DNA from 2 places in the Brachybacterium rhamnosum genome. Region 2 is predicted to be linked to the other one. Evidence: predicted binding sites of a transcription regulator. Region 2 holds the regulator's gene; the other holds the start of a gene.
The links. The regulator HrcA, encoded in region 2, represses chaperone genes, less so after heat shock. The targets are predictions, from matches to a motif close to TTNGCACTCGNNNNNNNCGAGTGCNAA.

Region 1 (4,002 bases), on a different contig from region 2:
TCGTCGCCGGCCCCGCCCACGATCGTGGTGGAGTCCTTGGTGATGACGACGCGGCCGGCATGGCCGAGCACGTCGGTGCCCACAGACTTGAGGTCCAGGCCGAGGTCCGCGGTGACAACCTGCGCACCGGTGAGGACCGCGATGTCCTGGAGCATCGCCTTGCGACGGTCGCCGAAGGCCGGGGCCTTCACGGCGGCGCCCTTGAAGTTGCCGCGGATGCGGTTGACGACCAGCGTGGACAGGGCCTCGCCGTCGACGTCCTCGGCGATGATGAAGAGCGGCTTGCCGCCCTCCACGACCTTCTCGAGCAGCGGGAGGATGTCGGCCACGGCCGAGATCTTGCCCTGGTGCAGCAGCACCTGGGCGTCCTCGAGCACGGCCTCCTGGCGGTCGCCGTCGGTCACGAAGTGCGGGGAGATGAAGCCCTTGTCGAACTGCATGCCCTCGGTGAAGTCGAGCTCCATCGCGGTCGTGGAGGACTCCTCGACCGTGATGACGCCGTCCTTGCCGACCTTGTCGAACGCCTCGGCGAGCAGCTCGCCGATCTCGCGGTCCTGGCTGGAGACGGCCGCGACGGACGCGATCTGCTCCTTGCCGTCGACCGGGATGGACAGCTCGCCGAGCTTCTCCGAGACGGCCTCGACGGCCTTCTCGATGCCCCGCTTGAGCGCGGCCGGGGCCGCACCGGAGGTCACGTTGCGCAGGCCCTCGTGGACGAGCGCCTGGGCGAGCACGGTGGCGGTGGTGGTGCCGTCGCCGGCGACGTCGTTGGTCTTGGTGGAGACCTCCTTCGCCAGCTGCGCGCCGAGGTTCTCGTAGGGGTCCTCGAGCTCGATCTCACGGGCGATGGTGACGCCGTCGTTCGTGATCGTGGGGGCGCCCCACTTCTTGTCGAGGACGACGTTGCGGCCCTTGGGGCCGAGCGTCACCTTGACGGTGTCGGCGAGCTTGTCGACGCCGCGCTCGAGGGCGCGGCGCGCCTCCTCGTTGTACAGGATCTCCTTGGCCATGGATCAGGCCTCGATGATCGCGAGGATGTCGCGGGCGCCCAGCACGAGGAACTCCTCGTTGCCGTACTTGAGCTCGGTGCCGCCGTACTTGGAGAAGACGACCTTGTCGCCGACCTTGACGTCGACCGGGATGCGGGCACCCTTGTCGTCGAAGCGGCCCTCGCCGACGGCGACGACCTCGCCCTCCTGGGGCTTCTCCTTCGCGGTGTCCGGGATGACCAGGCCGGAGGCCGTGGTCTGCTCGGCCTCGAGCGGCTTGACGACGACGCGATCCTCGAGGGGCTTGATGGAGACCGACATGCGGCTCACTCCTTCATAGAAGAATGGACTCTGCTGAGTTTTGGGCGGAGGGACCCGGTGTCCTGGACGTCGTCGCGGTGCCGACCGGGACGGGACCCTCACGGCAGCCTCTGGCACTCTCGGCCTTCGACTGCCAACGGGGACCACTCTAGGACCGTCCTGGCACTCATGCAAGACGAGTGCTAACGGCCGGACGTCCGCCCCCGGCGAACTCTCCTGCGCCCCAGGTCACACACTTATTGTGAACCTGGCAACTGGACATGGCGGAACCCGTGACGACCCGCCCGCGTCCGCGTACAACAAGAGGGACACGGCCGCATCGGAGACCCCGGGCGGCCCGCACGAGGACCGATCCACCAGGAGACCCCCATGACCTTCCTCCGCAGCCTCTCCACCGCCCTCGGCCGCATGGCCGACCGCATGCAGGGCCAGGACGTCGAGCGGCACAACGCCGTCATCGGCAACCGGATGGGCGGCGACGTCGCCGCCGTGACCCAGGCCCGCACCTCCCAGGGCGTCAGCCCCCTCGGCCTGGGCCGCTGACCGCCGGGCGCGGGCTCAGCGCCCCGCGGCCTCCGCGATCGCCCGCACCTCCGCCGGCCCGAACAGGTAGACCGGCACGGTGACGTCCCCGAGCGTGTCCCCCGCGCTCGGGAGCACCGAGGTGACGACCCGCGGGGCGCCCTCCCCGAGCTCGACGAGGCTCGCCCCGCTCAGCGCGAGCGCCCGCTCGCTCTCCCCCGCCCCCAGCGGGTCCACCACGTTCGTGACCCCGGGGGCGACGTGCACCGGCACCCCGCCGATGCTGCCGCTCATCTCGTGGTGGTAGTGCCCCGCGAGCACGATCCGCACATCGCTCCCCGCGAGCACCTCTGCGAGCTCCTCCAGCGGCTCGAGGTCGAGGCTACGCAGCAGCGGGGTCGCCGCGACGAGCGGCGGGTGGTGGATCGCGAGCACGGTCCCGCCCGCCGCGGGCTCCGCGAGCACCTCGCGCAGCCAGTCCAGCTGCTCCCCCGTCAGCTCCCCGTAGCCCGCACCCGGCCGGCTCGAGTCGAGCACCACGACGCGGCCGCCGCCCGCGAGCTCGTGCACCCGGTCCTGCACCTCCGTGCCCCGCGCCCCCGGACCCCGTACCGCCGCGTAGGCCGCGCTCACGTCGTGGTTGCCCATCGTCACCACGAGCGGCGCGCCGAGCCGCTCCGCGACGGGGTCGAGGATCGCGTGCAGGCGCCGATAGGACTCCTCCGTGCCGTCCTCGGAGGCGTCCCCCGTGTGCACCACCGCGTCCACGGGACCGATCGCGCCGAGCGCCCCGAGCAGGCCCTCGAGGGCAGCGCCGGTGTCGATGCGGTCGTAGTGGCGGGCGGCGGGGTCGCCGTAGAGGTGGGTGTCCGTGATCTGGAGGATGCGCATGCGGGCACCGTAGCGAGCGGGGGTGTCCCGTGGGTGAACGGGAGCCCCTCACCCGCGCGCGGTCGTCCTATCCGAGCGCCCCGACCCACTCGTCGGTGCCGTCGGTGAACCGCTGATGCTTCCAGATCGGCACCTGGGCCTTGACCTCGTCCACGAGCGCGTCGCACGCCGCGAAGGCCGCCTTGCGGTGCGGGGCGGCGACCGCGGCGACGAGCGCGCTGTCCCCGATCGCGAGCGGTCCGTGACGGTGCGCCACCGCGAGGCGCACGTCCGGGAAGCGCTCCGCGATCCCGTGCGCCACCTGCGCGAGGACCTCCTGGGCCGACGGATGCGCCGTGTACGTGAGTGCCGTGACGCCCCTGCCCTCGTCGTGGTCGCGGACCACGCCGTCGAAGGTGACCACGGCGCCGCAGCGCGGATCGGCGACCGCCTCGACCATCGCGGCGACCTCGATGACCGCGGTCGTCACCCCGGCGTGCCGGAGACGCTCCGCCGCCTCACCCATCGCGGGATCGTCGGCGCTCACTCGTGCCCCGCCCCGTCGCGCTGCTCGAGCAGGTGGTCGAGGATCGGGTCGAGCACGGCGATGCCGTCCTTCACACCGCCGCGGGAGCCCGGCAGGTTCACGACGAAGCAGCGGCCGGCCATGCCGGCGAGACCGCGGCTGAGCAGCGCCGCGGGTGAGGCGGCCTCCCCGCGCCGACGCACCGCCTCGAGCACGCCCGGCATCTCCCGCTCGATGAGGGGCGCCGTCTGCTCGGGCGTCACGTCCGCGGGGCCGATGCCGGTGCCGCCGGTCGTGACGACCACGTCGGCCCCCGTGTCGAGTCCGCGACGGATCGCGGCGCCGACCTCGGGGCCGTCGGCCACGACCTCGCGGACGACGGGTTCCAGCCCCCTGCCCTCGAGCCAGGAGACGAGCAGCGGTCCGGTGCGGTCCTCGTAGGTGCCGTCCGCCGCGCGGGTCGAGGCGACGACCACGTGCGCCCTGCCGCGCAGGGCGGGCGGCGGCGCGTCCTCGTCGCGGGCGGAGCAGTCGGCGTCGCTGCGCCGTGCGGGCATCTCCTTCATCGGTCCTCCTCGCGCTGCCAGTCGCCGCTGCGGCCGCCGGACTTCGCGAGCACCCGGATCCCCTCGATGCTCGCCTCCCGGTCCACGGCCTTGATCATGTCGTAGAGGGTCAGGGCGGTCACGCTCACCGCGGTGAGCGCCTCCATCTCCACCCCGGTGACGCCCGTGGTGCGCACCCGGGCGGTGATCTCGAGGGCATCCTCCCCCG
Region 2 (4,002 bases):
GTCCGGCGGTCGAGGAGCGCAGCACCTCGGGTCCCAGCAGCACGGAGCGGGCGCCCGCAGAGCGGAGCCGGTCGAGCTCAGCGGGGGCGATGCCGCCCTCGGGGCCCACCACCACGACGATCTCGGGCACAGCTCCCCCGGCATGGCGGAGCTCGGCGACGAGCGACATGAGCCCCACCGACTCCTGCTCGTGCAGGACGAGCACGATCCCGCCCGAGGCGGTCGTCGCGGCGACCTGCTCGGCGAGGGCGGCGGTGGCGACGGGCTCGTCGACCTCGGGGATGCCCGGTCGCCGGCACTGCTTGACCGCCGCGCGGACGGTGCCCTGCCAGCGGGCACGGCCCTTGCGCAGCTTCTCCCCGCGCCACACGGAGACGGAGCGCTCCGCGATCCACGGCACGATGCGATCCGCGCCGAGCTCGGTCGCGGACTCGACCGCCTGCTCGTCGCGCCCGCCCGTCGCGAGCGCCTGCACGAGGGCGAGCCGCGGGAGCCGCGGGGCCGGGGCGCTCGGATCGCCGAGCAGGCGCAGCTCGAGCTGCTCCTTGGCCGCGGCGGTGACCTCGGCGAGGACCTGGCGGCCCGGGCCGTCGGTGAGGAGCACCTGCTCCCCCACGCCGATCCGGGCGACCTTCGCGGCGTGGCGACCCTCCTCGCCGTCGAGGGTGAGCGCATCACCCTCCGCGGCGCCCTCGAGGGCGTCGTCGAGGATCAGGAATCCGGGGGGCGTGGTGGGCATGTCCGCTCCAGGTGCCGGGATCGGGGGTCAGCGCGCTGCGCGGCTCAGAGGTCGCGCAGGCGCTCGCGGAGCTTCGCGAACGGGCCGTGCACGCGCGGGCTGGGGCGGTCCGCCTCGTCGCCGCGCAGCGCCGCGAACTGCTCGAGCAGGTCACGCTGCTCGTCCGTGAGCGAGGAGGGCACATCGACGTCGAGCACGACGCGGATGTCACCACGGCGCTCGCGACGCAGCGGCGTGACGCCGAGGCCCTTGAGCACGAACTCCTCGCCGGGCTGGGAGCCGGCGCGGATCTCCACCTGCTGGACGCCGTCGAAGGTCTCGAGCGGGATCGTCGCGCCGAGCGCCGCGGAGGTCATCGGGACCGCGAGGGTCGTGACGAGGTCGTCGCCCGAGCGTGCGAAGGTCTCGTGGTCGTTGACCGAGAGCTCGACGAAGAGGTCGCCGGCGGGGCCCCCGGCCTCGCCCACCTCGCCCTCGCCGCGCAGCTGGATCCGGGTGCCGGTCTCGACGCCCGAGGGGATGCGGACGGTGACCTCGCGCTGCTGGGAGATCCGGCCGTGGCCGGAGCAGGCCGTGCAGGGCGACTCGATGACGTCGCCGTGGCCCTCACAGGTGGGGCAGGGCGCCATGGTCACCATCTGGCCGAGGAGCGACTGGGCGACGCGCTGCACGTGGCCGGAGCCGTTGCAGGCGGTGCAGCGGGTGGGGCTCGTGCCCGGCTCGCTGCAGGAGCCGTCGCAGCGCTCGCAGAGCACGGCGGTGCGGTAGGAGACCTTCTGCTCGGAGCCGAAGACCACGTCGCGGAGGTCGATCGTGGCGCGGCGCAGCACGTCACCGCCCCGGCGGCGGCGCGGGATCGGGCCCTGGCCGCGACCGCGGCCGCCCATGCCCGCGGCCCCGGCGAACATGTCGAAGATGTCGCCCATGTCGAAGCCGCCCGCGCCGCCGAAGCCGCCGAAACCGGCGCCGCCCATGCCCGGGCCGCCGCCCATGTCGTACTGGCGGCGCTTGTCCTCGTGGGAGAGCGTCTCGTAGGCCTGGGAGACCTTCTTGAACTTCTCGGCGGCCTCCGGGTCCGGGTTGACGTCCGGGTGGAGGGAGCGGGCGAGCTTCCGGTACGCCTTCTTGATCTCCTCGGTGGTGGCGTCCTTCGAGACGCCGAGGAGCTCGTAGTAGTCGTCGTTCACCTGGTGGGTCCTTGCGTGGTCGGGAGGGGTGCGTTCAGGAGGAGGGTCATGCGAGGAAGCGGGAGACGTAGCGGGCGATCGCCTGCACGGTTGAGATCCCGGTGACGTAGTCCATGCGGGAGGGGCCCAGGATCGCGACGTGCGATCCCGCCCCGTAGCCGGCGCCCACGACCGCGGCCTGGTTCAGCGCCTGGTCGCGCAGCTCGGAACCGATGCGCACCTCGACCGCGCCCGGGGAGGCGTGCATCTCGGTGAACAGCCGCAGCAGCACGAGCTGCTCCTCGAGCACGTCGAGCAGCGGCTCGACGTCCCGGGAGAAGTCCTCGGCGGAGCGCGCCAGGTTGGCGGTGCCGGCCATCATGATCCGGCCCTCGGCGCGGCTCGCCGCGAGCGCGACCAGCGCCTCGGAGACCTCCACGACCGCCGGACGGTCGATCGGCGGCACGGTCTCGAGCAGCTCCCCGAGCGGGGCGGCGAGATCGGTGACCTCACGGCCCGCGACCGCCCGGTTCAGCGCATCGCGCATGCCCGCGTAGTGCTCCGCGGAGCGCCCCGGGGTGACGGGGATCGTGCGCTGGTCCACGCGGCCGGACTCGGTGATGAGCACGACCAGCAGCAGGGACTCGGCGACCTTCACGAGCTCCACGTGGCGGATGCGGGCCTGCCGGCGGGCCGGGTACTGGACCATGGCGACCTGCTGGGTGAGCTGGGCGAGCAGCCGCACCGTGCGGGCGAGCAGCTCCTCGACGTCGCCGGAGTCCTCGAGCAGCGCACGGATCGCGCGGCGCTCGGGGGTGGAGAGCGGCTTGATCGCCGCGACGTGGTCGACGAAGGCGCGGTAGCCCTTGTCGGTGGGGACGCGGCCGGCGGAGGTGTGGGGCTGCGTGATGAGCCCCTCCTCCTCGAGGGCGGACATGTCGTTGCGCACGGTCGCGGCGGAGACGCCGAGCTCGTGCCGTTCGAGCAGGGACTTCGAGCCGACGGGCTCGCGGGTCGCGACGTAGTCCTCGACGATCGCGCCGAGGATCTGCAGCTTGCGGGGATCCGTCCCTCTCACCTCCCTGGTCCGTGTGCGGTGGTGCCGTGCGGCGGCCGTGCTGCGGGGCGCCGGCGGGACGCTGGCACCCGGGGCCGCCGAGTGCCAATCTTACGCGTCCCCGGGACCCCTCCCCGGGAGGCGTTCGCCACGGGCGTGCACCACGGCGGGCGACCGCCTCACGTGCCCGCCTCACACGACGGCGCCGGCAGGCGACTACCGTGCATGACGACGGAGATCCAGGAGGTCCCGATGACCGCACGCCATGCCGTCCTGCCGAGCACCCTCGGCCCGCTCACGACCCTCGCCGAGGGTGACGCGCTCGTGGGCCTCTACTTCCCGGGCCACACCTACCCCTTCGCCCCCGGCAGTGAGGGCCCCGAGGTCGCCGCGGGCGAGGATCCCGTGCTCTCCGCGGTCGCGATCCAGATCGGCGAGTACCTCGACGGGGAGCGCACGGACTTCGACGTGCCCGTGCGCACCGCCGGCGGCGAGTTCTCCGAACGGGTCTGGGCCCGGCTGCGCGAGATCCCCTACGGGACGACCATCACCTACGGCGAGATCGCCCGCGAGCTGGGCGGGCCGGGCCTCGCCCAGCGCGTCGGCCAGGCCGTCGGCCACAACCCGATCAGCATCATCGTCCCCTGCCACCGCGTCGTGGGGGCCGACGGCTCCCTCACCGGCTACGCGGGTGGTCTCGAGCGCAAGCGGGCCCTGCTCGCCCTCGAGGAGCCCTCCGCGGAGGACGGGGCGCGGCTGTTCTGAGCACCGAGATCCTCGTCCCCTGCCGCGGGCCCCTCGACGCCGTCGCGGCGTGGGGCTCCCTCGCGGCGCACACGATCACGGGCCTGGACCATCTCGATCCGGAGGCCGGAGCCCTGACCCGCCTCCTCACCGGCCCAGCCGGCCCGGTGCCCGTCACGCTCACCCCGCGGCCGGACGGCATCACCTTGCGCACCCCCGCCGCGGACCCGGCCGTGCTCGAGGACCTGCAGGCCCAGGTGCGCCGCTGGTTCGACCTCGACGCGGACCTCGCGCCG

Region 1: groES (co-chaperone GroES) is a predicted target of HrcA. The motif match lies at 1,470-1,496, and genes of this name have one in related genera.

Annotation. Positions count from the first base shown of each region.
Region 1 covers NZ_BAAAIS010000005.1:128,826-132,827, forward strand. Annotated here, with positions in the region: gene groL (chaperonin GroEL) at 1-1,010, opposite strand, end outside; gene groES (co-chaperone GroES) at 1,014-1,310, opposite strand; gene ABD080_RS15900 (hypothetical protein) at 1,680-1,853, shown strand; gene ABD080_RS15905 (metallophosphoesterase family protein) at 1,869-2,723, opposite strand; gene ABD080_RS15910 (molybdenum cofactor biosynthesis protein MoaE) at 2,791-3,228, opposite strand; gene ABD080_RS15915 (MogA/MoaB family molybdenum cofactor biosynthesis protein) at 3,246-3,794, opposite strand; gene moaC (cyclic pyranopterin monophosphate synthase MoaC) at 3,791-4,002, opposite strand, start outside.
Region 2 covers NZ_BAAAIS010000003.1:408,918-412,919, forward strand. Annotated here, with positions in the region: gene ABD080_RS11990 (16S rRNA (uracil(1498)-N(3))-methyltransferase) at 1-739, opposite strand, end outside; gene dnaJ (molecular chaperone DnaJ) at 784-1,926, opposite strand; gene hrcA (heat-inducible transcriptional repressor HrcA) at 1,973-2,983, opposite strand; gene ABD080_RS12005 (methylated-DNA--[protein]-cysteine S-methyltransferase) at 3,215-3,727, shown strand; gene ABD080_RS12010 (DNA-3-methyladenine glycosylase family protein) at 3,736-4,002, shown strand, end outside.